Regions from separate parts of the Rossellomorea sp. H136 genome, predicted to be linked through region 3. Evidence: riboswitches for the same ligand, from Rfam matches in the RefSeq annotation. Region 3 holds a riboswitch; each other region holds the start of a gene.

Region 1 (9,997 bases), 340 kb from region 3:
TATGATTGATCCCGGTCATGGAGGGGCTGATCCAGGTGCAGTTTACAAGGGATATGAAGAGAAAACATTCAACTTATTGACGGCCCTAATTGTCAGGGACTATTTGTTAGCAAATTACAACGTAAATATTTTGATGACGCGAACTGGAAATCAAACATTATCATTATCTGACAGATCAAACCTAGCTAACCGTTCTAAAGCCGATTTCTTTTTATCCATCCATCATAATGCAGGTGGCGGCACTGGGTTTGAGAGCTATGTGTATAACGGAAAAGTTTCTTCACAGACCCTGAACTACCAGAGAATTATTCACGAGGAAGTAATGGCATCAGTTAAAGCACCTTACAGTGTGATTGATAGAGGAAAAAAGAGAGCCAATTTTCATGTTTTACGTGAAACTACCATGTCTTCACTTCTATTAGAGATTCTGTTTGTAGATAACCCGAAAGATGTTGCGTTACTTAACAATGCTAATTTTAGAAACACTGTAGCGGTTTCTATCGCGAGGGGTGTTGCAAAAGCTTTAGGCTTACCTGCAAAAATAGACGAGAAAGAACTTTTTAAAGTGATTGCTGGATCTTTTACGAAGCGTGATAACGCTGATAATCGAGTAAATGAGCTGAAAAGAAAAGGCATTAATTCGTTCATTGATACTGCGGTCATTTCAGGGAAAACGTATTACAGGGTCCAAACTGGTGCTTTTGCAGAAAGGGTTAACGCAGAAAACCAAGTGAACAGCCTGAAAAAAATGGGTATTGAAGCATTTATCTTAGTAAGAGTTGACGATAACCCTAAGCCCCCTGTACCGTCTCCGACTGATCCGCCAAAACCGACACAGCCTCCTCAGCCACCGGGAATACAGTATTCGATCATGGGTATATCTGTATTACGAGCTGAACAACTAAATGACTTTGCGAGAACGATTAACCGTGATGCTCCACTTTTAGGGAGATTTTATCACTTTTACGGGAATCTTTATGGAATTAGAGGAGACGTTGCTTACGCTCAAGCGATACATGAAACCAACTATTTCAGGTTCACTGGCCAAGTCAAACCAAATCAAAATAACTATGCAGGGATTGGTACTACCGGTCCTGGTAATGACGGAGCATCATTTAAGACTCCAGAGGAAGGGGTTCTTGCTCATATTCAGCATCTGTACGCATATGCATCAACCAATCCAATTCCACAAGGACAATCACTCGTAGATCCCCGTTTTTCATTAGTCACACGAGGGAGCGCCAAAAATTGGACAGACTTGAACGGAAAGTGGGCAGTGCCAGGTACCACCTATGGACAAAGCATCCTATCTGTTTTTAATAGAAACATACAAAATGCGATAAAAAGAATGGATGAACAAAAAATTGTGTTAAATGATACTCTTGGGAAATTGAAATGATGTTAGTTGAGTGCCGTGATGGATGGCACTCTTTTTAGCTTGGAAGAGGACCAGTGAATATTTGTCTCTTTTATCATAATCCTTTGCTCCAGAGCTAATACTAAACGTATGTTCGGGAGGTGAAACAGATGGAAAAGAAGAGCTTTGAACAGATTTATGAAGAATACAAGAAGCAAGGTAAATTTCAAGCTAAAGTAGAAATGGCTCAGGAGCTTACAACTGGTGCGGAACAGATTGTAGCCGTTCGCCGAAATGCCGAAGACGATCTCATCGCTTTTAGAACCGAAAGTGGGAGAGAGCTGGATTATATCACTGCACTTGAAGAAGCAAAGTCAGGAAAACTGGCTCATGTCGATGTGATTCATCGGTATGGAAGAGATGTTCTTCGCAGTGAACCCGACGGCTTAAAAGAGAATAACCTTAGTGAACTTCCTTCTTTTTAACAATAATAAAATCGAGCTTAAAACTGGAATTAGTTTTAAGCTCGATTTTATTAATAAGGGAATGCTTTATTAATCCTGAATTAATCCTATTCCACCTTCAGTCTTCTTCTCTTAATAAATGATAGATCATTCGTTCCCGGTCATCAAAAAATTGCTTCATAATCTTATAATGACTCGTATCTTCCAATGATGAGTCTAGTAAACCTTCTTCTGTTAATTCAATCAGGGAAGAAGAAGGGTATGCCATCAGAATGGGTGAGTGAGTGGCAATAATGAACTGGGAGTCATCATTCACAAGTTCATGTATCCTGGAGAGCATGGATAACTGCCTTAAGGGGGAGAGTGCAGCTTCGGGCTCATCCAGGATGTAAATCCCTTTCCCTCGAAAACGATTCATAAAGGTTGAGAAAAAGGCTTCTCCGTGTGATTGCTCGTGAAGTGATTTCCCTCCAAATGAGTCAATCACTCGTGGCCCTAAAGAGGGCTGCTGATCCATTTCTTCAATATTCGTCGCAACATTGTAAAAGCTTTCTGCTCTCAAGAAAAAACCGTCCTTAGGTCGATCGACACCTCTCACAATTTTCAAGTACTTATTGAGATTCGAATATGAATCATACGTGGAGAATGAAAAGTTCAGCGTACCTCCTTCAGGATTAAAACCAATGGCCATTGCAATGGCCTCAAGAAGAGTTGATTTCCCCATTCCATTTTCCCCCACAATAAATGTAACATTGGGGTGAAGGGAGAGGTCTGTCAGGCTCCGAATACTCGGAATATGAAAAGGATACGAATGAAAGGAAGGAACGTTTTCCCTATGAAGTGACACTTTTCGAATATAAGGCTGAGAAAATAAAGACATTATGTCCCTCCTTTTTATCTATAGGTTAGCATAATTAAACAGAATCCGGGTATAAAAAAATGCCATCACTATTTACGTAATGGCATTCCATTTAATAATCCTATCTTGAAGGTTCGAGAAGAACAACACTTTCTATCGTTGTAGCCAAAAGGCGAATGTCTGTAAACTCTTCAACTTTCATTGAATCCATATATGTGATTTGAAAACAATCCCTGTCCAACTGGTAGGTAACGGTCATAACAGGTGAGTGATCATGACTTGATATCGTATGAACAATCTCACTATCCTTGAATTCCTTAAGAGTCTTGAGCATGGTTACGATATTTTCTAGTGACATATAACATGTCTCCCTTCTACTGCTCGAGGGATTGACTAAATACAGTCTCGTAGACCCAATGAAACTAAATTATAACATATAAACGTATAAATAGAAACGTTTGTTCTGAAAGTGACTGGAAATGAGCTCTTTGTCACAGATATCATACGTATACCCCCTTTCTTGACGTCATATGATGTAAGAAAAAGGGAGGTGGGTGATGAGATGGTAAATCAACTTTCAAGAAGTGACCCCTCCAAATTGAACTATCCAGACGATATGCTGGCCATTATCCGGAATGGATTAAATCCAACTAAGTCTAAAAAAGTGATCATCATTGGAGCAGGAATGAGTGGTTTAGTCGCAGCTTCTCTACTGAAAAATGCCGGGCATGACGTAACGATATTAGAAGGAAATAAACGAATCGGAGGCAGGGTATATACAGTTCGCAAGCCATTCACACCCGGTAATTATTTGGATCTGGGAGCCATGAGGATTCCCGATAACCACAAGTTAGTGTTCGAGTATATCAGAAAATTCAATCTGCCCTATCAAGAATTCATCAATAATTCTCCGAGAGATTTACTATTAGTAAACAATATCCTGACAACAAGAGAACAATACGAAAAAAATCCAGACATTCTACAGTATCCTTTACCAGAAAAAGAAAGGGGAAAAACAGCTTCAGAATTATTCCTTGAAGCAACCAGCCCCTTTATCGAATTATATAGAAACAGTGACTATGAGGAACAGCAAAAATTAATAAAAAAATACTCTGGCTATTCTATGGGACAATTTCTAGCAAATAACCCATACGGTAAATCATTATCCTTTAATGCCATCCGAAAAATCAATGTCATTCTCGGAATAGAAGGATTCCCTGAATTCTCGTTCGTCGACATATTAAAAGACATCATTTTTCCTATATTCAGGAAACAAACAAAATTTTATCAAATAAAGGGAGGAAACGACCACTTACCTTATGGATTTGTCCAAGAGCTTGGGACACATATTCTACTGAATCAAAAAGTGACCCACATTATTCAATCCGATGGCGGTGTAAGCGTTCGGGCAGTAGATTGCGTAGACGGATTGGTTCAGGAATACAATGCCGATTATGTCATAGTAACCATCCCTTTTACTGTCTTCCAGTATATCGATGTCATACCTTATGAATCAATATCCTTCAAAAAGTGGCAGGCGATTCGGGAAGTAACGAATGTTCCATCCGTGAAAATAGGAATCGAATTTCGTCGTCGCTTCTGGGAAGATTTGAATTACGGAAACATCGTGTCAGATCTCCCTACACGCTTTACTTTTATGCCGAGTCACGACAAGGGTAGCAACAAACCGGGGGTCATGTTAGCGAGTTACAGCTGGGGACAGAATGCACTCTTATGGAACAGCAAATCAAAAGAAGAAATCATCAAAGAAGTTTTAGAAGACCTCTTTAAAATATATGGTGAACAGGTGTATACAGAAATGCTGAACTTTGTAGTCTACAACTGGAGTAAAAACCCATTCTCTGCAGGATGTTTTACCCTTTATACCCCTGGTCAGGCAATTGATATCGGGGATTATATCAAGAAACCTGAAGGCAAAATTCATTTTGCCGGAGAGCACACGTCCTCTTTTCATGGTTGGATTGAAGGGGCGATAGAGTCGGCGGTGAGGGCAGCCAATGAAGTGAATAGCAGATAAGGGTTTAATAAGTATGGGTTTGCTCATGCGTTTGTTTGTATAGGAGTTTTTTAATAGAGAATATAAAATCAATAATATTTTATTGGAAAACAATAAATCTCATTATATAATTTAGAAAAACATGGTATCAGAGGTGTGATATGAAACGAGGAACGACGATTTTTCTAAAAGGGGCAGTAATGGCAATAGGAGCGATTGTATTCATACTTTGTGTTGTCTGGTTGCCAACCATGGCAAAGCATTCGGCTGATCTATTTCCGGAATTCGCTTATTTGAAATGGCCGATTCTAATAGGGTTATACTTAACTGTGGTTCCATTTAATTTAGCGCTGTATCAAGCTTTTAAGCTTTTAAAGTTTATTGAAGAGAACGCTTTTTCAGCGAAAGCAATAGTGGCTCTTCACCGAATAAAACTGTATGCCTTACTGATTACTGCCATTTATGTGGCAGGTATGGTGTTTCTACTAATCCAAAATGCTCTTCATCCGGGTATTGCTATGGTTGGGATCATAATCAGCTTTGCGTCTGTCACCATTTCGATTTTCGCAGCAGTCCTTCAAGAATTACTACGAAATGCACTTAAACTAAAATCTGAAAATGACTTCACGGTATGAGGAACTAGGAAATCCGACCGAATCCCGGAAAAAACCTTCTACTCTATCAACCCCCTGCATAAAGTTAACTATTAAATACTTTATATAGGGGTACTGATGATGTCGTATAAGTCTCGAAACAACAATAGCTTAGTCCCACTAGTATTCGTCTCTATGAAGGCCATCATTCGGGTAGTATTGATCGGTATTATCTTCATGTACTTGACCGTATGGTTGATCTCGTCAACAGCCATTAAATTGAGGGTGGATAGTTTACTGTATTCATCGATGTCGGAACTAGTACCGAAGGAAACGTTTCTTATGTTGTTGTCACAGGAAATGACAGGATTGCGAGTTACAAACGAGGCGGAATTAAACAGTGATTTTGATTGGTTGGAAAGCGTCACGAATGTTTCACTTCTTGATCCACGAAGTTTATTTGGACGGGAAATCCCAGGAATCGAAAATTATCATACTCACATAGCCGTTGCGGGGAAAGGGACAGACATTACGAACCTCCCAAATGAATCACCGGCTCCTACAGAAGATCAGTTGAAAGATCAGGAAATCGATCAGAGTCAAATCGATCAGGCAAACAATAACTCGGGAGACGGAGTTCAAGAGATTGATGAAAAATCTGTCTACATCTATCATTCACACAGTTGGGAAGCGTTTAGCCCGCTGATTAAGAATAACGATTCGAAAGATCCAGCGAGTACTAACGAAAAGGTGAACGTCATTGCTGTCGGATCCAAATTAAAACAAGAGCTTGAAGCACGGGGTATTGGAGCGGTTCAGGATAAGACAGATGTAAACAAAGCACTCAAAGACAAGTCATGGACATATTTTGAATCCTATCAGTTATCAAGGGGGCTAGTACAAGAAGCCATCGCCCAAAACGATGACTTAACATACCTGATTGATATCCATCGGGATTCACAGCCACGAAACATCACTACCAAAACCATTAACGGTAAAAACTACGCACGCTTGTTTTTTATCGTAGGGAAAGAAAACAAAAACTTTGAAAAGAACCTTAAGATCGCAAAGGATTTGAATGCTAAACTGGAAGGAAAATATCCTGGCATCAGCCGGGGAGTCTTCATCAAAACAAAAGCTGAAGGTAACGGGGTCTACAATCAGGACCTAACCGAGAGAGCCATGTTGCTTGAGTTTGGTGGAGTGGAAAACAATTTAGTGGAATTGTATAACTCTACAGAAGCTTTTGCAGAGATCTTTGCAGAGTATCACCAGAAGGATGCTGTAGAGGTGAATGCACAATAAGTGACAGAGATAAGACGTATGCCGTGTGGTGGACGTCTTTTTTTTGTTCCCGAGGAGAGAGGTTCCCGTAACGGCCACAATATGAACTAGTTTTCTTCCTCCAACGAAACCCCAAATAAAATAAGGAAGCAGCAATCCACTTCCTTGGATCGCTGCTTTTTTAACTGCTTAATTTCCCACAATTTCTCCAATGAATGGACCCAACATCGCTATGTGGATGGCATTCCTTTTGAAGATATTTGTATTCGTCCTCAAGTTCTTGCAGCGTCAATTCGAATAATTGTTTGTCTCCTTTTTTGAAAATGTTGTGGACAATTAACTTGTTTATTAACTCATTTCTTCGATTATGAATTGCTTCCTGAAGGATTTCCCCCATTTTTGATCACTCCTCTTATTAGTATACGAATAAAGGAAGTGGCTCATTTATTAAAAAGAGCCCTCTTCCTAGTAGTAGATAAGAAGAAGGCTTTATGTATCAAACTTCAACTCATCTTCCAAGCGAAATGCTTGTGGAATTAGCACAGTGTTCTATGATGTAGAATCTGTTGCTGAGGCATCATCGGGCCAGTCCCTATACCTCTCTGGATAAGTGGTTATATAGTTGTCATGGATTTCTTATATTATATATATAAGTATTCATAGTTGTCAACTGGGAATTAAGTGTTCGATAAAGATTATAGGATAGAAGGGGGGATTGAAACCTGGAATATAAATGTGGAACTAACCTTCATTCCTATATTTTTTACCATTTCAGACACAGAATCTTTTTCTTATCAACAAAAAACATGATAATCTGTATACATAAACGCAATTATTGGAGTGAAACGTATGAAGACAGTGGTTGTCGTAGGTGGAGGAATTACGGGATTAACAGCTCTGTACCATCTTCAAAAAATGTCCATGGAACGAGAAATAGATATCGAGTTAATCCTAATCGAGCGAGATCGGCAGCTCGGCGGCAAAATTAGAACCATAAGAGAAGGCGAATTCATTATGGAAGCAGGAGCAGATTCCATCGTAGTTCGAAATGAAGGGGTTCTGTCTTTAGTTGAGGAACTTCAACTTCAAGAGGAACTCGTCTATAATGAAACAGGCACATCATACATATACACAAATGGCGAATTACACAAGATTCCCCAAGACACGATTTTCGGAATTCCCATGTCCGTTGAGTCTCTTAAAAATAGCACTCTGGTGTCAGAGGAAGGGAAGATTGACGCTCTTAAAGACTTTGAAACGGAAAACACGCGATTTACAAAAGAAAGTTCCATCGGTGAATTTCTAGAAGCATTCCTGGGTAAGGAACTTGTTGAGAAGCAGGTAGCTCCAGTACTATCAGGGGTATACTCTGGAAATTTGCATAAGCTCACAATGGCTTCGACACTCCCATACTTACTTGAATATAAAAATGATTACGGCAGTATCATTAAAGGTTTATCTGCAAATAAGCAAAAATTCCAGGGGGCATCCAATAAAAAATTCATCTCGTTTAAAAATGGTTTATCAACCCTCATTGAACGTTTAGAAGAAAAATGTTTCAGTGGGACAATTTTAAAGGGGGTAGAAACAACTAAGCTACACAAGAATGGAGATAAATATGAGCTGACTCTTAATGGCCGTGGTAGAATTCAAGCGGATTATGTGGTATTTGCAACACCTCATGACGTAACCCAGAAGATTCTGACTCATGAAAAACTTGAACCTGATTTTAACAAATTGAAAAACTCATCACTTATTTCGATTTACCTTGGATTTAACATTCCAGATGAGGAACTTCCTGCAGATGGTACAGGCTTTATCGTATCAAATGGCAGAGATGTGAAATGTGATGCATGCACGTGGACGAGTCGGAAGTGGAAGCATACGTCCAATAATCAAAACCTTTTATTGAGACTTTTTTATAAAAGTACAAACCCTCATTACAATGAGTTGAAAGAGTATAGCGAGGCAGAACTTGTGAGGACAGCACTTGAAGATATCAGAAAAAGTGTCGGCATAGACGGAGATCCGGTTTCTGTGGAAGTAACGAACTGGAAAGACCTAATGCCAAACTATCATCTTGAGCACAGTCAGTCCGTGCAATGGTTAAATAAAAATCTTGCAACCGAACTTCCACGTGTGAAGCTGGCAGGTGCTTCATACTTTGGAGTGGGCATTGGCGCGTGTATTCAAAACGGGAAGAAGACCGCAGAATGGATTATAGATGATTTAAAGGAGAAAGTTTGATTACTTTTACTTCATTTTTTAGAAAAGGAGAGATAAAGAATAAAGAAAAAGAGTTTGGAATTTTCCAAGCTCTTTTCCTTTGTGTTTGCACGAGTTATTAAATCATTCGTCATTCTCCATTTTCTTTTTGAAATATTCAATGGTATTCTCTAAACCTGAGTTCAGATCATATTGAGGTTCCCAATTTAGATGGTGTAGAGCTTTCGAATTTGAGAGGTAACTGTGTAAAATGTCTCCTTCCCGTTTCGCTTCGTAGTTTGGCTGTTGCGAAGAGTGGAGTTGGTTTGAAAGTAAGGTGTAGAGTAGGTTGACTGTTGTTTGCGTGTTGGTGCCGATATTGATGACTTGGTCGTCAGCGTTTGTGATGGCAAGAAGGTTTGCCCGGGCTACGTCCTCTACGTAAACAAAGTCCCGAGTCTGGCTTCCATCCCCAAAAATGATTGGTGTTTCATTGTTTAATAGTTGCTCAATAAAAATGCTTATAACTCCGCCTTCACCATCGCATCTTTGCCTCGGTCCGTACACATTGGCGTAGCGCAAAATAGTGTACGGAAGATCATAGAGCTTATTAAATAGTTTGATATAGGTTTCTGATACTAATTTTGAGGTACCGTAGAAGGAAATCGGACTTGTAGAACTCCCTTCATGAATCACCTCATTTGTATAACCATATACTGCACTGGAAGAGGAGAAGATGAATTTTTTTACACCGTATCTGGTGCTGTACTCCAACAACTTTACGGTTCCTAATACATTGACTGCCGCATCTTCTGCAGGATTTTCCAGTGATTTAGCTACGCTCACTTGGGCAGCGAGGTGCATAACGATGTCGGGTTTTTCTTTTTTGAAAATTCTTTCAATTTCATCGGATAATAGATTTTTTCTATATATTTTGACTCCACTTGGCACGTTTTCCTCCCTGCCATTAGAGAAGTTGTCTAGAATAATTGGGGTGTGGCCTTCAGCGAGCAGTAAATCTATGAGTTGTGAGCCGATAAATCCGGCACCGCCTGTAACTAAAATCTTCATGTATAATCGTGGATCAGTTCATTCTCCCTCATGATGAGTCTCCTTTCTTCATAAATATGTTTGATAGATCTGTTCAATTTTTCTAGTCATAACCTGGCTGGTTAAGTGTTGACGAGCATAAGATTCAGCAGCGTTAGCAAACCTATG
Region 2 (9,997 bases), 1.1 Mb from region 3:
CTGTGCCGTAAAGTGTTCCGTTGATGTAGACGCGGTATCCGGCAAGATCGCTTTCTGTATTGGCAGTCCAAAGCAACTTTACATGATCGCTCCCTGGATTTGCTTTAAGTCCGGAAGGCGTGGCTGGGGCTTCGCTGTCCACGACCTCCTGTGGGACAACCCGGACTTCTTTTGTTGCAGGGGATTCGTTTCCTTCCGAGTCCACAGCTGTCACCCGGAATGTATATGCCTGCCCATTTTCCAATCCATCAATGATTGAAATGGTCGCATCTGTAGAGGTGGTCGTTCCATCAGAGTGGTAGATCGTATAGGAGACTGCACCTTCTGAAGCTTCCCACTCAAGGGTAATCGATTGGTTGGCGGGAGTTGCAGTCAGGTTAGATGGTGTAGTAGAACCTGACACTTGTTCAGGCAGTAAAACGGCAGGAGTTGGTGGTTCATCGTTGCCTAACTTCATCATCTCAGCTGAGCTGGTTGCCTGGTAAATGATACTGCGGTTTGTGATGCCATCGACTTCCCCATCATTGATTAACGCGGTACTAAGGATATTGTCATCAGCATCAGCAATTCCTACTTGGCGAAGGCTGCTGTCATGCAATCCTTGACCTGATGTCGTCAGCTTGATTTCGTATACGTCATCGGCAGTGAGATACATGTCATAGTTGGAGTTGAAGTCCCATAGAGGTATATCAGGATAAGCGAATTTCTTTAACCAGAGGACCAGGGACTCTTTTGGCTGGATGGTCTTGTCTTCGATGGGCCATCGGTTGGCCGGGCTTGAGAAGTTACTCGTGAAGTATTGGAGTTGATAATCTTGTAGATTGATTGCTTCTGAGGCCGTATTATAGATTTCGACGTACTCATAGGGCTGTCCTATTCCTGCGGATTTGGTGACGATTTCCGTGATGACAAGAGGTGGAGTGGATTCATTCGCGCTTGCACTGTGAGCATGAAGCAATAATAGTCCTACGAATCCTAAAGCAAGAAGGGCTAACCTGCTAATTGATCTGTTTTTCAACTTCATTTCCTCCTTTAAAATGTTATTTATGTATAAATGAAAAGAACCCCATGGCAATGGAGTGCACGATAAACGTACACGCGATTGACACAGGGTTCTCCTCATCTCTACCCGCTATATAATCTTACTAACTCCATCATACAATGAGCGCTTGGGGGTGGCAATGGCCATTCTAGAAAATTTAGAATTTTTAGATATATCATTGAAATGAAAGAAAGATTGGTGTATGATAAAAGGAATATTATGAGAAATGAAGCTTGGTAGGAAGAGGAGAAGAGATCACCTATGAAGCGAATTGTATGATTTTTTCACAATGGGGTGGAGAAATCAGGCATTCGTTTTGTGGCGCGGTCTCTTTTTAGTTTAAGGAGGATGGCGGAATGACGCATTACATGAATGAGGTATCGGGATTCTTCTGGCAGCATGATATCTATTTCCGGATTTTGGTCAGTGCTGTATTAGGATTCATCATTGGATGGGACAGGACATCGAAAAATAAGCCCGCTGGTTTAAAAACATATACGTATGTATCGGTGGCATGTACATTGATTACAATCGTCTCGATCGAAGGTGCGGAGATGCTCAGTCTACCGGACAGCGGAAAAGTAATGGACCCGTTTCGTCTGGCAGCGCAAATCGTATCGGGACTCGGATTCCTCGGTGCAGGAGTGATCCTGAAAGATGGGTTGCGGGTAAAAGGCCTGACTTCAGCTGCGATGATTTTTTACGTTGGGGGAATCGGAATCGGCATTGGAGCTGGATTTTATTCTATAGTCATCTTCGCAACACTGGTAACCTTCATCATTACCAAGATAGGTAATATCTTTGAAGAGAGGGATATCACGTCAGTGCGCCTCCCGTGGATCAGGAAAAAAAGAAAGACAGACGATGCAGAAAAAAAGGTGGGAACGTGAAAGTGAGCTCAACTCCAGTGTATGCAGTTCAGTTACGAAATTTAAAATCACCAAGGAAAAGGCACACGGATTTCCAAGTGAATTCGTGTGCCTTTTCTTAATGTTATATCAAAATGGAAAAAGTGGGTTCATCAAAGGTCATTATATTTTCTTCTGAAAAACCAAATTTCAAATAAAATAATCTCCCTGCTTCATTTTCGGGATGAACCGTTAAATTCAAACGATTACAAGAATGATTGGTGGTTTTAATATGTTTGATTACTTCTTTTAACGTTTTTGAGCCCAATCCGGTTCTTTGAAATCTTTTATCTATGAAAAAATGAAACAACCAGTAGTCATCTTTACTGCCTGGTGTATAATGCAGATTGAAATAGCCTACCATCTTATTTTGATTGTAAATGCCATATGGCTCTACCATTTTTCCACCTGGTCTTATATACGCTTTAGCAAGAGCAATAGCGACGGGAGGATGAATAGATGCAACGAATTTCAGTTGTTCATCGTGGACGGAAAGTTCAAGTGCTTCTCGCCAATTGTCTGCACTTATTAATTTAATACTAATATCTGACATACAACACCTCATTTATTTTACTCAGATTTTCAACTAACCTTGCTTCGATAATATACCGAATTCTCCCAGAGGTTGAGCCCTTTTTGGTTAAAAATCCAGATTCCAGAGTTTCGGATCCCCGGAAGAAATGGCGAGGGCACCGGCTCTTAGTCCATTCAGAATATCCTGCTTATTACCGATCAGGCCACCAGCGATGATGGGCAGCGCAGTCATTGTTGTCAGTTTATCAATGACGGACGGCATAAGACCAGGAAGGACTTCAAGGGCATCCGGCTTGCAGTTCTGTGCGATATCAATTCCTTTGACAAGGGCATTGCGGTCGATAAGAAAAAGGCGCTGGATCGTCATTAAGCCTTCTTCTTTTGCATATTTGATCAGGTTGCTCCTGGTTGTAATGATGCCAGCCGGCTTCCAAATTTCTGCTATGTATTTAATGGCACTCTTCGTATTGGACAGTCCATCGATGAAATCAATATGAATAAACGTGGTTTTACCGGCTTCCTTCAGTTTTTTCAGATACCCGTCCATCGTAATCAAACTGCCGGTAAGGATGAACACGATGTTGGCGTTTGACTGTATGGCCTTTTCCAAGTCTTTTTCTTCCTTTATGGAAGCGATGACTTGGGATTGGACGATGTCGATTATGTTTGGTTTCATGTATTTTGCCCCTTTGAATAGTCTGAATATTGTTTTTTCTTTTAGTATAGCATAATTGTTTTGGGGGTTGAGAGGTGTAACCTTGGCTTTCTTGTAAACTACTAATGTTCACGATGAAGTAAAGTATGAATGAAGAATCTTAGCGATTTACTTGAAAAGCGTAAAATATTCAACAACTAATTGAAGACTAGTTATAGTGCCCAATTTGATTAGTCCTCCGTAATACAATTAATTCAAAAACAGGATTGACAAACCAATTTAAATCCTTTACCATAACCCTAATGCTTAAACGCATCATAAATAATTTAACTTAATAAAGCGATATCTTCTTATCCAGAGAGGTGGAGGGACTGGCCCTGCGATACCTCGGCAACGGGTTCTTATGAATACCGTGCCAATTCCATCAAGTCATATGACTTGAAAGATGAGAAGAGTGGACATATACATATTTGTGCCTCTCTTCTTATGAAGGGGGGCACTTTTTATTTTCAGCCATGTCCTTCAAACACAGGCTTCAAGAAGAATACATAGCGAAAGGAGCAAGTCCTGTATGATCAGAGTTCAGAATGTTACGAAAGTATTTGAGACAAAGGATGGCCCATTCACCGCTTTGAAGAATGTTTCCTTCGAAGTGAAGAGGGGAGAGATTTATGGTGTGATCGGATTCAGCGGAGCGGGAAAAAGCACGCTTGTACGCTGTCTCAATTTTTTAGAGAAACCATCGTCGGGTGATATTTTCATAGAGGGGCGCAGCCTGAAAGATCAGTCGGCAATCGATCTGAGGAAAGAGCGGCACCGCATCGGGATGATTTTTCAGCATTTTAATCTATTTCAATCCCGGACGGTGGCAGGGAATATCGCTTATCCTCTGAAACTTGCAAAATGGCCAAAAGAAAAAATCAGCGAGAGAGTAAGGGAGTTGCTCGCGTTTGTCGGACTTGAAGATAAAGCGAAGCATTATCCGGATCAACTGTCAGGAGGGCAGAAGCAAAGGGTGGGGATAGCAAGAGCCCTGGCGACATCGCCTTCGATTCTGCTCTGCGATGAAGCAACATCCGCACTTGATCCTCAGACGACGGAATCGATTTTGAACTTATTAAAGAGAATCAATGCTGAGTATGGTATTACGATTGTGATGATCACCCACGAAATGGGGGTCATCCGGGAAATCTGTGATAAGGTCGCTGTCATGGAAAATGGAGAAATCGTTGAAGAGGGAAGCGTCTTTGATATCTTTTCCAACCCGCAGACCCCGACGACGAAAAATTTTGTGAAGAGTGTCATGAATGATCAGCTGCCGGCATCGGTTCTCGACAAATTGAATGACAGCAAAGAAGGGCGCATCTGCCGCCTCATTTTCAAGGGTGATTCGACGGGTACGCCGATCCTTTCCGAAACGGCAAAGAAATTCAATGCCCATATCAATGTATTATTCGGCCAGATTACGGAACTCCAGGGCAAGCCGTTCGGGAATCTCATCGTACAGATCATTGGCAGCAAGAAAGAAACGGAAGAGATCCTGGATTATTGGAAGAACAGATTATTCGTAAGCGAGGTGGAGAAGCGTGCAAGTTAACTGGGAATTATTCTGGCCAAGAATTATAGAAGCGACATGGGATACCGTTGCGATGGTGTCATTCTCCCTCCTGTTTGCAACGTTGATTGGGCTTCCCCTCGGCATCATCGTCGTGGTCACGCGGAAGGGGCACTTACTTGAAAATAAAGTCGTCTTTTCCGTATTGAGCAGCATCATCAACGTGTTTCGTTCGATCCCGTTCATCATCTTGATGGTGGCCATCATCCCCTTTACAAGATTGGTAGTAGGCACATCGATCGGAACGGCGGCAGCGGTCGTGCCGCTTGTCGTATTTGCGGCACCGTATATTGCAAGACTGGTAGAGAGCTCGCTCCTTGAAGTGGAACCGGGTGTCATTGAAGCGGCGGAGTCCATGGGGGCCGGGCCGTGGCAGATCATTTTTGGGATCCTCATTCCGGAAGCATTGAGTACATTGGTCCTGAATATCACGATCGCGACCATCGGCCTTGTCGGTGCATCGGCCATGGCCGGGGCAGTCGGTGGCGGTGGCCTCGGGGATCTGGCCATTGCTTACGGATATCAGCGATTTGAAACATCCGTCATGATCGTGACTGTCATCATTTTAATCGTGATGGTGCAGGGACTACAGACAGCAGGGAACACATTATCAAAAATCATTAGGAGACGTTAGGAGAGAGGAATATGAAAAAATCAATCAGCCTGGCAAGTATCGCCATTCTATTATTCACCCTTATCTTGAGCGGCTGCTCGGGAAACAGTGCATCCGGCTCAGGTGAAGAAGAAGTCGTTAAGGTCGGAGTGAATGGATCTGGGGTGCCGATTTGGGAGTATATGAAGGAGAAAGCAGCGAAGGAAGGGATTGAAATCGAGATTGTGGAGTTTGCCGATTACGTGAGACCGAACCAGGCGCTGGCCGATGGGGATATCGACCTGAACGCCTTCCAGACGATCTCGTATTTTGATTCTTTCGTTGAAGAACATAATCTGGACCTTGTACCGATCGGCACGACGATCATCGCGCCGATGGGAATCTATTCGGAAAAATATAAATCGGTAGAAGACTTACCGAAAGGCAGTAAAGTAGCCGTTCCTCAAGAGGCGACGAACCTTGGCCGTGCCCTTCTTCTACTGGAGGAAGCAGGTTTGATCGAACTGAAAGAAGGATTTGATCAGTCACAAGGTCTGGAAGCCATAAAAGAAAACCCGAAAAACCTTGAATTCACACCGGTCGTCGCTGCCCAGACGCCGAGGGTACTGCCGGATGTTGCGGCATCGATCATCAATAATGGTGTGGCTGTTGAAGCAGGGTTCGTACCGGTTGATGACAGCATCTATATCGAAGGGGCGGAATCCAAGCCGTTCATCAATATCATTGCGGCGCAGGAAAAAGATAAAGACAATAAGACCTATAAAAAGATTGTGGAGCTCTATCAGGAAGATGACGTAGCGGAACATATCAAGAAAACATACAAAGATTCCCTGATCCCGACATTCGTGCCGGTCAGTGAATTGCATTAGGAGCGAAAAGAGATGAGTCAACCAGCAGCGATTGCCGATCGTAAAAACAACATCCTCTCGGCAGTGGATCAACTGGCTGTGAAACTCGTGTCGACCAGCCATCAGATCCACGACAATCCTGAAATCGGAAACGAAGAGTTCTTTGCTTCAGAGACCTTGACCACCCTCCTTGCAGCCAATGGGTTCTCCATTGAAAGGGGAGTGGCGGGACATGAGACTTCCTTTGTGGCACGCAAACTTTCAGGGAAAGAAGGGCCGGTCATCGGCTACCTGGCTGAATATGACGCACTGCCTGGACTCGGTCACGCCTGCGGTCACAATATCATCGGGACGGCAAGCTGCGGGGCGGCCATCGCCCTGTCGTCCGTACTCGATGAAACAGGAGGGGAAGTGGTGGTGTTCGGGACTCCTGCCGAGGAAGGCGGTCCGAACGGAAGTGCGAAGGGCAGTTTTGTAAAGGCAGGCTTGTTCGAAGGAGTGGATGCATGCATGATGGTTCATCCGTTCAACAGGACAACGCAGACAGGGAAAACCCTTGCGGTGGACCCGCTTGATTTCGAATTTAAAGGAAGGTCTGCTCATGCGGCTGCTTCCCCTGAAGACGGCATCAATGCCCTCGACGGTGTGATCCAGCTATTCAACGGCATTAACGCCCTTCGCCAGCACGTGACCGATGATGTACGGATCCACGGCATCATCACCCACGGTGGGGATGCACCCAATATCGTCCCTGACTATGCAAAAGCCCGCTTCTATATACGCGCTGCAACCAGGGAAGCATGCAATGAAGTCACCAAGAAAGTGAAAGCGATCGCTGAGGGATCGGCACTTGCCACGGGGACGGAACTGAATGTCATCAAGATCCAAAATGAAGTCGATCACTTTCAGCTCAACCGTCGTTTCGATAAAGTATTCCAGCAGTCCATCGAGTCACTAGGGGAACACTTCGACGATACGGAACGAAAGGGACTCGGATCTTCCGATGCCGGAAACGTCAGCCGGGTGGTCCCGACCATCCACCCCTACATCAAAGTCGGCCCCGAATCCCTCGTCGTCCACACGAACGAATTCAGGGAAGCGGCCAAATCCACCGAGGGTGACCGTGCCCTTGTGATCGGGGCAAAGGCACTTGCGCTGACGGGGTATGAACTGCTGACGGATAAGCAGCTTTTAGAGGAAATATGGAAAGAGTTCGGTTCAAGTAAATAAAGATGAAAAGACAGCCAAATCAGGGCTGTCTTTTTTGTGTGAAAGATATGCGGCGCTTAATGGAGAATGTTCCAATGTCTAACGAAAATACTAGAAGGATATTGAGTAAATGAGAGATTGTACGGAGAAACCAAAGTAAGGAGAATGACATGAGAAAACTATGATAGCAGGAAATTTTTTTTCGCACTCTCGATACTGGGGGCATGCGGTTCAGAAGGGGCCGAACCGGAAGGAAATACCATAGGTTTGGCCACTAAAAAAATAATCCTCTCTCTTAAAATCACAAACATTTTCACTAATCATATACTAGTTACTAGGGGTGGTATTTTAAGGAGGGATACAATGAAAATGAACAGGAAGAAGCACTTCTTACGTAAGGAAAAGCTTTTCGCTTACGTAACTAACTTTGGAGATGATACTATTTCAATGATTGATACCAAAAATGATAAAGTTACAGATACTATTCTAGTAAAAGATCAACCAGATGGGATTACGATCTCCCCTCTAGTTAAACATGCATATGTGTCCAATACGAATAATAACTCTGTTTCAGTTATAGATCTTTCTAGTCATAAAGTGGGGAATGAAATACCTGTTGGTGAGGGGCCGGTTGGCATAGCTGCGACTCCTGATGGTAGAAAAGTGTATGTAGCGAATTTCGGTGGTACAACAGTCTCAATCATTGATGTCTGCAAGCAAACAGTGAAACATATTGAAGTAGGAAATAACCCATTTGATGTGGCATTTAGTCCAAATGGAAGAAAGGCTTATGTTGCTGTAACAATAAGTAACTTTGTTGCAGTAATAGATACAAAAAAAGAATCAGTGATAGACAGGATTCCTATTACGAATGGGGAATTCCCTCGAGACCCTGCGATCACTCCGAATGGAAAAAAGCTATACGTGGCCAATCGTGGGAGAGGTGAGCCTAGTACAGTTTCTGTTATTGACCTTAAGGAAAATGTAGTAACGAATACAATAAATGCAGGTATTAGACCGAATGGTGTAGCTGTTACACCAGATGGGAAGAAGGTTTATATCACTAATATTAGTAGTGATAATGTAACAGTAGTGAATGCAATGGAAGATTCAATTATTGCAACTATTGATGTTGGAGACGGTCCAACGGATGTTTGTATTACCCCCAATGGGAAAAAGGCTTATATCACTAACTTTAATGCAGGGACAGTCTCAGTTATTTGTATTAGAAGGAATATGGTTATAACTACAATTACTACAGGAAAGCAAACAAGCGATTGTGCTATTTCTCCTTCATGTTTTCCTTTTCAAGGAAAACATGAAGGACAACTATAAAAAATCAATGGTAGTTGATTTTTTCATTTATTATTGAAAATGAGGTTGATATGATCTCTACCCATGACAAAATAATTAACTATCAAATACACTTGTCGAAGGTATTTTTCCAATAATCAAAAGATTGCTTCACTCTCGAACCATTCGAACTCTATTTGTGATGCAGCAAGGGAGCGACTGTATAAGAAGAACATTGCGTTCGTTCCTGGCTCTATAATTAGTCGACCATCCACTCTAAAACCCGGCTCTGTTCTTTGGGGGCTTAGCGCTCTGGTACCGACTACCTTTCCTCCTGAAAATGAGCCTGAAACACTAGGGTTGAAGAGGATTTGTCCCACAGGTCTATGCTTGGAGGCCAGTTTCAGAACACTCACGTCTGATGATAGAGTTGGGGTTCCAGGAGGGTCAGCATTCACAACGAAATCTGCCGTCACTAGTTTAGTCGAAAAGTTTGTCAAAGCAAAAAAAGAGACATATAAATTCACATTAGAGTGTAACGGATTTACAAGCTGAGCCCATGCATTTCTACTAGCACTTGTTTTTAATACCCCGGAAGTGCCAGCAAACAACCTTCCTTTGGTACTTTGATAGGCGGGGTTTATAATGTCTACTTTTGGCTTTATTTCCATGTAAAGTTTACCTCCTTATAAGTCTACTTTTAAAATATATATACTTTTGAATAGGTATTATGCTTTTAGACCAAGTTAAAGTTTAGAGGAATCTAAGCTATAGATAGAATCGGAAGGAGAAGTTGGATAAAGCAAAGGTTTCATATAATATGGAAGATGTTGATGCTTTATTTTCATTTTTCTTTATTGTTTTTTTAGAAGATTGAGGGGAAAGGTGATAATGAGTTTTAATATAAATATTGCAAACGTTTACAAACATATGTTATTGTATGTGTAACCGGTTACACAAAACCAACTAAACGAACAGGAAGTGACGTACGTGGTAACAATCAAGGATGTGGCGAGTGAAGCGGGGGTGTCGGTGGCGACGGTCTCCCGGGTGCTCAATGATAACGGCTATGTAGGAGTCGAAACGAGGAAGAAAGTGATGGAGGCGATCTCTAAGCTGAATTACAGTCCGAACGAGGTGGCACGCTCTCTTTTTAAAAGGGAGTCAAGGCTGATCGGACTACTGCTTCCGGATATCACGAATCCGTACTTCCCGCAGCTGGCGAGAGGGGTAGAGGATGAAGTGAGTGAGGCTGGGTTCAGGCTCCTGCTTGGGAACAG
Region 3 (9,997 bases):
TAGGCGCAGCAGAACGTTTACTGCAAATGGCGATTGATTATTCCAAAGAAAGAGAGACATTTGGAAAGCCAATCGCGGATCGACAGGCGATTCAATGGCAGATTGCTGATTCTGCCGTGGAAATTGAAGCTGCCAGATGGCTTGTGTTAAATGCAGCATTCACGCTGGATCAAGGAGAAGATAATCGCCATGTTGCATCGATTGCCAAACTGTACGGATCGAACATGGGAAATCGGGTAGTGGATCGGGTCCTTCAAATTCACGGAGGGATGGGCTACACAAGAGAACTTCCGATTGAACGCTGGTATCGTGAAGCAAGATTGTGGCGTATTTATGATGGAACTGATGAAATTCAAAAACTGATCATTTCTCGGAATCTATTAAAAGGGCATGTGAAAGTGGGCCAATTTGTTTAAAGGGATAAGGAGGTAATGTAAATGGGTGAAAGATTCAGAGGGAAAGTAGCTTTAGTAACAGGCGGGAGCCGGGGGATCGGTAAAGCGATTGCCAAGCTCTTTGCAGGAGAAGGGGCAAAGGTTGCCATCATTGACGTGAATGAAGAGGCACTCTTGGAAGTCAGTGAGGAATTGAGAGAGTATGAAATATATACAAGAATTGCGAATGTAGTAGAATTCAAAGAAGTAGAAGAGGCCGTCAACGAAGTCTTTGAAACTTTCGGGGCCGTTGACATTGTTGTCAACAATGCAGGAGTCATCAGAGATAACCTGTTGTTTAAAATGACTGATACAGATTGGCAAACGGTCATGGATGTGCATTTGAAAGGATCATTTAACGTAGCGAAAGCAGCGCAAGGTTATATGGTGAAGAACAGGTATGGCCGGATGATTAATATCTCTTCTACCTCGGCACTCGGTAACCGGGGACAGGCAAATTACGCTACGGCTAAAGCTGGTCTTCAAGGCTTAACGAAAACTTTGGCTATAGAGCTAGGTCCTCTTGGTATTACGACAAATGCAGTAGCCCCCGGATTCATCGAAACGGAAATGACTAGAGAAACGGCTATGCGAATCGGAATTACCTTTGAAGAACTGGTGGAAGCAAGTCTTCAAGGAATTCCTGTCGGAAGAAGCGGGCAACCGGAAGATATAGCGAATGCAGTGGCGTTTTTTGCGGATGAAAGATCGTCATTCGTTAATGGACAAATCCTCTACGTAGCTGGAGGGCCGAAAGCCTAATGGGAGAAAGAGGTGAAGGATATGTTTCAATCTTATATCGGTAAACGCTCGACTTCCGTAGAAAATTGTGTAGAAAAAGGAGCGGTTCATAAGTTTGCCGAAGCCATCGGTGATCCACATCCCATTTATGTGGATGAAGAAGTAGGAAAAAGGTCCAGATACAGGGGGAATATTGCCCCCCCTACTTTTCCACGAGTGTTCGACTATGGAACAATTGAAGGTTTTCATTTACCGAATGTCGGGTTAATTCATGGGGAACAATCTTTTCAATATGAAAGACCACTGAAGGTCGGGGAACGTATTCAGTGTTATACGGAGATAAAAGATTACTATGAGCGGAAAGGATCGGGTGGAACACTTGGCTTTCTTGTAATCGAAGATATCGGTGAAGACTCAGGAGGGAATAGGATTTTCACCTCCGAGGCGATTGTCATTATCACTGAAACGGTCAGAGAGAGGTTGGGAAAATGACTATACTATCATCCATTAATATAGGTGAAACGATTCCCATTGTCGAATTAGCTCCAGTCTCGAGAATCGACTTAATCAAATATGCAGGAGCATCTGGGGATTATAACCCCATTCATACGATCGATGAGGAAGCCCATAAACTGGGTCTTCCAGGAATCATTGCTCATGGTATGTGGACAATGGGCAATGTCACCAGGCTTTTTAGTGATCATTATGAAGAAGGATTTATCAAAGATTACACCGTCCGCTTTAAAGGGATGGTTTTTTTGGACGATGTTATTACATTGATTGCAGAAGTATCAGAAAAACAGGATGATCTCTTACATTTTAAAGTCTTTGCCGTCAATCAGGACCAGAAGAAAGTGATCGAGGGTAAATTGATGTTTCAATTATTTTGAGCATTCATGTGAAAATTGTGTCCTATAGCTTTCATAAAGCGAATAGAAATAAAGAGAATTAATGTTCTGAAAGAAAAAATAAGTCAAAAGACTTAAATCCGATAGAAAAACTCGGGTTGACTTCCCTGAAGAATGTGGTATTATTTAGAATATTAAAATTAATAACTCTTATCCAGAGTGGTGGAGGGATCTGGCCCCGCGAAGCCCAGCAACCTACGTTATGTAAGGTGCTAATTCCAGCAAAATGTGAAGTCATTTTGGAAGATAAGGTATCCTTACCTGAACAACCTTCCAAAATGGAAGGTTGTTTTTTCATTCATGATTTTCTGGATAAGATGAAAATTGGGGGAATCAAGTGACTAAAGAAAATAATCAAGAGGCACAGTATGATGTAGTAGTCGAGAAGATCACTTCGATGTTGAAGACGATGAGTTTTGGATCAATTACCATTGTGGTTCAGGACGGTAAAGTCATTCAATTGGAGAAAAACGAGAAAGTGCGAATTAAATAAGCTGACTAGACAAACTAGAGGCGCATAACACAGATAAGGGAAATCCCTATATCTTGTTATCGCCTCTTTTTGTTTGGATGAGCGGGAAAGGGGTGTATCATGTTAACCTATCAAACTTGGAAAAAACCATCTGTCCAATTTGAAATTGATCCGGTATATAAAGGAGCTGTAAACGTACTTGAGTGGACGTATGATCATTATGGTGAGAGTGTCGTATATGCATGTAGTTTTGGGATAGAAGGGATCGTATTAATCGACCTCTTAACCAAAGTACAACCGGAAGCAACCATAGTATTTCTTGATACAGGTGTTCATTTCAAGCAAACCTACGAAACGATTGAAAAGGTGAAGGAGAAGTATCCTGGTATCACCATTTATATGAAAAAGCCTGAATTAACGCTCCAAGAGCAAGCAGAAACATATGGAGATAGGTTGTGGGAGAGAAATCCGAACCAATGCTGTCAAATTCGAAAGCTCGACCCTTTAAAAGAAACCTTATCCAAAGGAAATGCCTGGATTTCAGGATTAAGAAGGGAGCAATCACCGACAAGGAGTCAGGTTGAATTCATCAATAAGGATGACAAGTTTCAATCGGTTAAGATTTGTCCTTTGATTCACTGGACTTGGAAGGAGATTTGGAGGTATGTCCATAAACATAACCTATCCTATAATCCTCTTCATGATCAGGGGTATCCAAGTATCGGATGCTTCCATTGTACAACTCCAGCCATAGACATCAATGATCTCCGCTCAGGAAGATGGAAAGGAAAAGGGAAAACCGAATGCGGTCTTCATTAAAAGGGGTGACATTCTTTGATTGAAGTAATCGCCCTGATCATAAGTTTGTTTTTCGCTATGAACATTGGTGCCAGTGGAGCGGCAGCATCGATGGGTGTTGCGTATGGTGCAGGAGCCATAAAGAACATCAGGGTTGCATTATGGATCTGCGCAGCCGGTGTCCTGAGCGGGGCGGTATTAGGTGGAGGAGAAGTAGTTAAAACCATAAGTTCAGGGATTATCCCTCAGCATGTACTCTCCATCAAAATCGTGGTCATCATATTGTTATCCGCCACCATTTCCTTGTTTCTGGCGAATGTGATCGGGATCCCGCTGTCTACAAGTGAAGTAACGGTCGGAGCGGTTGTAGGAGTCGGAGTCGCATATCAAGTTCTTTATGTGAAGTCACTCTTAACGATCATGTCATTCTGGGTGATTGTCCCGGTCATTGCCTTCGGAGTTACGTGGGTATTCGGTATAGGTTTAGTAAAGCTTGAAAAGCGCGGTTTCCATTTTGAAAAAAAATGGCTTGCGTACCTTTTGATTATCGCCGGGTTCTTTGAAGCCTTTTCGGCAGGGATGAATAATGTAGCCAACGCCGTCGGTCCATTAGTGGGTGCGGGTTTACTGTCTCCCTCCCGTGGGATTTGGCTGGGTGGATTGTTCGTTGCCCTCGGAGCTGTCTTACTGGGGAAAAAAGTAGTGGAAACAAACGGGAAAAAAATTACACAATATTCAAAAGCCGAAGGAATTCTCATATCCTTTACGGGAGCGATCCTGGTGATTGTGAGCTCACTGTATGGATTACCGATCCCGCTGACTCAGGTTACTTCGTCCTCTATCATAGGCCTCGGGATGGCGAAGAACGGCAAACATATGCTGCAAAAGAAAATTGTCAAAAAAATCGTCAAAATATGGGTGGTCTCTCCCCTTATTTCACTCAGTATTTCATATTTTTTAGTAAAGCTCGTGATTGATAGCGATCTGTATTCGATCGTGGTTCCAATATGCGTCATTATCGCTACTGTGGGAGCATTATCCCTTATGCGTGTGATCAATGAAGAAAGGCGATCCGTTCACGAAGACGGAGGCGGAATTTAATCTTAATTCCGATTAAAACAATATGTTAAGGAGGATAAATGATGAGTTTACAGCCCCACGGAGGAAAGCTTGTTCAATCATATTTACCAGAAGAACCCTATGAGGATATTCTCAATGAGATCACTTTAGACGAAACCGCATTAAGTGATTTGGAACTCATTGGAATAGGTGCTTACAGCCCTATAAATGGATTCTTGACCGAAGTTGATTATCAACATGTGGTGGAAACATTACGATTGCGAAATGGCAATGTGTGGAGTATTCCGATTACCCTCCCCATTGGAAAAGAAAAAGCAAGAGACGTAAAGAAAGGCTTAAAGAGTCGCCTTGTTTATAAGGGAGAAACCTATGGACTCATTGAGGTGGAGGATATTTATGAACCAGATAAACAGAAAGAAGCCCTTCTCGTATACGGAACCACCGACGCTGATCATCCAGGTGTCAAGAAATTATTCCAACGGGGAGATGTGTACGTAGGTGGGAAAATCAGTCTTATTAAACGTCTTTCCAAACCTTTCACCGAGTATACATTTGACCCAAATGAAACAAGAAAGTTTTTTAAGGAAAAGGGATGGAAAACGATTGTCGGATTTCAAACGAGAAATCCTGTTCACAGGGCCCATGAGTATATTCAGAAAACGGCATTGGAGACCGTTGATGCACTCTTCTTAAATCCGTTGGTAGGAGAAACAAAGGCGGATGATATCTCAGCGGGCATCAGAATGGAGAGTTATGAAGTTCTGTTACAGAACTATTACCCTAAAGATCGTGTGTTTTTAGGAGTCTTCCCTGCTGCCATGAGGTACGCGGGTCCAAGGGAAGCCATCTTCCATGCACTGGTACGAAAAAATTATGGATGCACGCATTTTATCGTCGGGAGAGATCATGCAGGTGTTGGCGATTATTATGGTACCTATGATGCGCAGAAAATATTTGATCAGTTCAGTGAAAGTGAGATAGGGATTACCCCTCTCCGCTTCGAGCATAGTTTTTACTGTGAGAGGTGCGAAGGGATGGCGACTACGAAAACATGTCCTCATGATAAGAACGATCACGTTATTTTGTCAGGGACAAAAGTGAGAGGGATGCTCCGCAACGGGGAAGTTCCCCCTTCAACGTTCAGTCGCCCTGAAGTGATCGAAGTGTTAATTAGAGGTCTAAAACAAGAAGCTGGACAAACGACTTAAGGAGGGTACGGGGTTGAATGAAAAAACAGAAAACATCGTATGGCATGAAACCGCAATAACGAAACAGGAGAGACGAAAAAAAAATGGACATCAAAGCTTTATTTTATGGTTCACGGGTTTATCCGCTTCAGGGAAATCGAGTGTCGCCAATGCATTGTCTCACTCTCTTTTCCAACAAGGGAAACAAGTCTATGTTTTGGACGGAGATAATGTCCGTCATGGTTTAAATCATGATTTGGGATTCAAGGAAGAAGATCGTAAGGAGAATATCCGGAGAATCGGTGAGGTGTCCAAACTTTTCATCGATAGCGGACAAATTGTGCTGACGGCCTTTATTTCACCTTACAGGGAAGACCGTGCTCTCGTACGAAATTTAGTGGAGACTGATGAATTTATCGAAGTATATGTGCATTGTTCGTTAGAAGAATGTGAAAAACGTGATCCAAAAGGATTGTACAAAAAAGCCCGTAAAGAGGAAATCACTCATTTCACAGGAATCAGTGCTCCTTATGAGGCACCTGAAAAACCGGAAGTGGTACTGGATACAGAGAAACATTCAATTGAAGAATGCGTGGAGTACTTACTAACTGTATTGAATCAAAAACAGCTTATATAGGGGGAGAAATCATGGCATATTCAAAATCTTGGGAGTCAAATGAGAAATTAAACAAAACGGAAAAATGGAAACTGGAGAAAGACGGGTTGTCTATCTTTGAAGATATTCCGTACTATGCGGAAAATGGCTTCTCTTCGATTCCGAAAGAAGAGTGGGATAAGTTTAAATGGGCAGGTTTGTATTTACAAAGACCAAAGGAAGACGGCTATTTCATGATGAGAGTGAACGTCCCGTCGGGCATCTTGACCTATGAACAGTCACGGGAACTTGCTGCCATTTGTAAAGAGTATGGTAGAGACGTCTATGACATCACCACCCGCCAGGCGATCCAATTTCACTGGTTGAAGATTGAACAGATTCCCGACATCTTTAAACGTCTGGAGAAGGTTGGATTGTCTTCAGCCGGTGCATGCGGTGATATCACACGTAATATCGTCGGGAACCCCCTGGCAGGAATCGATCCTGATGAACTTTTCGATACAAGGAGCATTGTGAAAGAAGTATATGATTTCTTTCAGCACAACGAAGATTTCTCAAATTTACCGCGGAAATATAAAGTAGCAATCTCCGCAAATATCAATAATGCGTCGAATGCTGAAATCAATTGTGTTTCCTTTGTTCCGGCAAAAAAGCTGATAGACGGTAAAGAAGAAGCCGGCTTCCATCTGAAGATTGGTGGAGGATTGTCCGCAAGACCATTCCTCGCCCAAGAGTTGGATGTATTCATCCTTCCTAACCAAGTGAAGGAAGTTGCGATAGCGGTCACCACGATTTTTCGCGACTTCGGTTATCGGGAAAAAAGACATTTGGCCCGTTTGAAATTCTTAATGGCCGATTGGGGTCCAGAGAAATTCAAGGAAACGCTATTACAGTATGTTGAGCTTTTACCTGCGGGAGTTGATGCCGTGGAAGGGTGGAATGCGGGATATTTCTACGGAGTACATCCACAGAAACAGGAAGGACTCAATTATGTGGGGCTGAATGTACCGGTTGGACGCTTAAATTCTGATGAAGTATATGAACTTGCGAGGATTTCCAAGAAATATGGGAATGGAGAACTGAGAAACTGTAATTCTCAAAATCTCATCATTCCCAACATACCAGATGAACACGTTGAGGCTTTGCTTTCTGAGAAAATCTTTGATCGCATTTCAACAAGTCCCCTTTCCTTTATCGGGTATTCTGTATCATGCACAGGGATCGAATATTGTAATCTAGCTTTAGTGGAAACGAAGGAACGGATGAGACAAATCGCGAATCAATTAGATCAGGAACTTTCATTGGATGTCCCTGTCAGAATCCACATGGTCGGATGCCCGAATTCATGCGGTCAACGACAAATCGCGGATATCGGGCTTCAAGGAATTAAAATGAGAACGAAAGATAAGAAGATGATAGAAGCATTTGAAATATATGTCGGAGGAACACTTCAAGACGGTGGAAAACTGAATGAAAAGTTAAAAGGGAAAGTGGAGGCTGGCAATTTGACAGGAGTGGTAAAGCAACTCCTCCTTCATTTTAAGCAAACAAAAGAACCGGGAGAAGCCTTTTTTGACTATATCAACCGGGTTGGTACCGTTCCCCTTCAAGAAACGTTAGATCAATTACTTCAGGAAGCTTAAGGAGGCACATGGGATGAATTTGTATCGATTTGAAGTCACTACTCACGTATTTGTCACGATTGTCGTAGTAGCGGCTGAATCAGATGAGAAAGCCTTTGATCTAGTAGAAATTGAACTTGAGAAGTATTTTTTGAAAAAGCCTGATGTGATAGACATCTCTCTTTACGAGAAACGTAGAATCCGGGGAAATGGTGCAGGGTTTGTTCTGCATGAACAAGAAACAATCATCAAATCTTAAGGAGGAATAATGGATGGGGAAAGTTTACTTGGTGGGAGCGGGTCCTGGAGATCCTGAATTAATCACACTAAAAGCATTGAAATCAATACAAAAAGCAGATGTCATATTATATGACCGTCTGGTGAATAAAGAGCTTCTCTCCCATGCAAAAAAAGAAGCCGATTTGATATACTGCGGGAAACTGCCAAACTATCATACGATGAAACAAGATACGATCAATCATTTTCTCGTGCGATATGCTTCCAGCGGCAAGGTAGTGGTGAGATTAAAAGGAGGAGATCCCTTCGTGTTTGGAAGGGGTGGAGAAGAAGCTGAAGCACTTGCAAAAAAAGGGATTCCCTTTGAAATTGTCCCCGGTATCACTTCAGGAATAGCAGCGGCAGCCTACGCAGGGATTCCCGTTACACACCGGGAAGCCAGTTCAAGTGTCGCCTTTGTTACCGGGCATAAACAAAATAATCAACAAGAAGATGAAAAGTGGGAGAGTCTGGCAAAAGGAATCGATACCCTGGCCATTTATATGGGAGTCGGCAATCTCCCTTACATTAAAGAAAAGCTCATTCAATATGGGAAGTGCAAGGATACTCCTGTGGCTCTCGTCCACTGGGGAACAACAGAAGTACAAAGGACTGTAACAGGGACGCTGGAAACGATAATCGATATTGTGAAAGAAGAAAAAATTGAGAATCCAAGTATGATCATCGTCGGAGAAGTGGTCCGTTTCCGGGAGAAGATTCAGTGGTTTGAAGAAGCCTTTGAAAAGAAATCGATCATGAGCGAGGCACTCTAAGTGAGACGCGCGATCTTATACGTCTGTCATGGAAGTCGTATTGTGAAAGCCCGTGAAGAAGCCATTGATTTTATTAAAAGATGCCAGAACCAAGTGGAAGCGGATATTCAGGAAATAAGCTTTCTTGAGCTTGCATCACCTACCATTGAAGAAGGGTTTAAAGCATGCGTGGAAAAAGGAGCTTCACACGTTTCCGTCGTTCCCCTTCTCCTTTTGACGGCGGTTCATGCAAAAAAAGACATTCCAGATGAAGTTCAAAAATGTCAAGAAGCCTATCCTTGTATTACGGTAACGTATGGAAAGCCAATTGGGGTTCACGATAAAATGGCTGAAAGTGTTATAGGGAAAATACGCGATGCTGCTTCAATTGACTCTTCGACCGTTGCCGTATTGATAGGGAGAGGAAGTTCAGACCCCGATGTTACAAAGGATTTAGGAGCCCTTGCTGAACTTGTGCAAGCCAAGACTAAGTTAGCAGATGTAAGGACCTGTTACTTAACAGCAGCCTCACCAAGCTTTTCAGACACCTTGGAATCTGTCAAGAATACAGAGAGAAACGTCATTTTCATTCCCTACTTGCTATTTACCGGTTTACTCATGAAAGGAATTGAAAGGGAGATCAGCCAAACGAAAAATGAGCATATTATTCTGGGTGATTATTTAGGGTATGACCCCCTTGTGGAAGAAGCATTTCTGGACCGCGTGAATGAAACCCCATGCGATAAAGGAGAATTACATGCTGCCTGTCATGATTGATGTGAACGGAAAACAAGTTACAATTGTAGGCGGAGGGAAAGTGGCATATAGGAAGCTCTCTGTATTTTTAGAGCAGGGAGCGATGATAACAGTCATCAGTCCTGACGCTATTGATGGAATTCAAGCATTACATGAAGAAAAAAGAATTATATGGATCAAAAGAGAAGTGGAACGTGATGATTTACGAGGTGCTTTTATCGTCATCGCTGCCACGAATGAACGATGGGTGAATGAACAGGTGAAAATGCAATCCGAGGAAAATCAACTATTATGTGTGGTGGATGACGGTGATTGCGGAAATTTGCAGATGGTCTCCTTTAGACAAAAAGGGAAC

Evidence for each region. A riboswitch is a leader RNA that binds a small molecule or an ion and turns the genes downstream of it on or off. The one in region 3 is predicted to bind S-adenosylmethionine.
Region 1: it holds a riboswitch for S-adenosylmethionine, as region 3 does, so the genes downstream of both, ACYH0O_RS11705 (Fur-regulated basic protein FbpA) here and ACYH0O_RS13515 (YezD family protein) in region 3, are expected to answer to the same signal.
Region 2: it holds a riboswitch for S-adenosylmethionine, as region 3 does, so the genes downstream of both, ACYH0O_RS19205 (methionine ABC transporter ATP-binding protein) here and ACYH0O_RS13515 (YezD family protein) in region 3, are expected to answer to the same signal.

Annotation. Positions count from the first base shown of each region.
Region 1 is NZ_CM166371.1:2,336,239-2,346,235, forward strand. Features, by position in the region: gene ACYH0O_RS11670 (N-acetylmuramoyl-L-alanine amidase) at 1-1,399, shown strand, start outside; gene ACYH0O_RS11675 (DUF3892 domain-containing protein) at 1,528-1,842, shown strand; gene ACYH0O_RS11680 (AAA family ATPase) at 1,940-2,701, opposite strand; gene ACYH0O_RS11685 (hypothetical protein) at 2,802-3,038, opposite strand; gene ACYH0O_RS11690 (flavin monoamine oxidase family protein) at 3,243-4,718, shown strand; gene ACYH0O_RS11695 (DUF2975 domain-containing protein) at 4,859-5,332, shown strand; gene spoIIP (stage II sporulation protein P) at 5,429-6,595, shown strand; gene ACYH0O_RS11705 (Fur-regulated basic protein FbpA) at 6,756-6,971, opposite strand; SAM riboswitch class I at 7,080-7,187, opposite strand; gene ACYH0O_RS11710 (protoporphyrinogen oxidase) at 7,424-8,821, shown strand; gene ACYH0O_RS11715 (NAD-dependent epimerase/dehydratase family protein) at 8,924-9,850, opposite strand; gene ACYH0O_RS11720 (glycosyltransferase family 4 protein) at 9,899-9,997, opposite strand, start outside.
Region 2 is NZ_CM166371.1:3,744,671-3,754,667, reverse strand. Features, by position in the region: gene ACYH0O_RS19225 (lamin tail domain-containing protein) at 1-1,018, opposite strand, end outside; gene ACYH0O_RS19220 (MgtC/SapB family protein) at 1,411-1,932, shown strand; gene ACYH0O_RS19215 (GNAT family N-acetyltransferase) at 2,036-2,503, opposite strand; gene ACYH0O_RS19210 (glycerol-3-phosphate responsive antiterminator) at 2,591-3,160, opposite strand; SAM riboswitch class I at 3,487-3,591, shown strand; gene ACYH0O_RS19205 (methionine ABC transporter ATP-binding protein) at 3,711-4,736, shown strand; gene ACYH0O_RS19200 (methionine ABC transporter permease) at 4,726-5,388, shown strand; gene ACYH0O_RS19195 (MetQ/NlpA family ABC transporter substrate-binding protein) at 5,400-6,236, shown strand; gene ACYH0O_RS19190 (M20 family metallopeptidase) at 6,249-7,445, shown strand; gene ACYH0O_RS19185 (beta-propeller fold lactonase family protein) at 7,788-8,759, shown strand; gene ACYH0O_RS19180 (DUF6143 family protein) at 8,876-9,388, opposite strand; gene ACYH0O_RS19175 (LacI family DNA-binding transcriptional regulator) at 9,708-9,997, shown strand, end outside.
Region 3 is NZ_CM166371.1:2,677,462-2,687,458, reverse strand. Features, by position in the region: gene ACYH0O_RS13535 (acyl-CoA dehydrogenase family protein) at 1-416, shown strand, start outside; gene fabG (3-oxoacyl-ACP reductase FabG) at 438-1,196, shown strand; gene ACYH0O_RS13525 (MaoC family dehydratase N-terminal domain-containing protein) at 1,218-1,667, shown strand; gene ACYH0O_RS13520 (MaoC/PaaZ C-terminal domain-containing protein) at 1,664-2,065, shown strand; SAM riboswitch class I at 2,231-2,336, shown strand; gene ACYH0O_RS13515 (YezD family protein) at 2,421-2,576, shown strand; gene ACYH0O_RS13510 (phosphoadenylyl-sulfate reductase) at 2,676-3,374, shown strand; gene ACYH0O_RS13505 (inorganic phosphate transporter) at 3,393-4,454, shown strand; gene sat (sulfate adenylyltransferase) at 4,496-5,641, shown strand; gene cysC (adenylyl-sulfate kinase) at 5,655-6,257, shown strand; gene ACYH0O_RS13490 (nitrite/sulfite reductase) at 6,269-7,879, shown strand; gene ACYH0O_RS13485 (DUF3906 family protein) at 7,893-8,117, shown strand; gene cobA (uroporphyrinogen-III C-methyltransferase) at 8,131-8,907, shown strand; gene ACYH0O_RS13475 (sirohydrochlorin chelatase) at 8,908-9,663, shown strand; gene ACYH0O_RS13470 (precorrin-2 dehydrogenase/sirohydrochlorin ferrochelatase family protein) at 9,644-9,997, shown strand, end outside.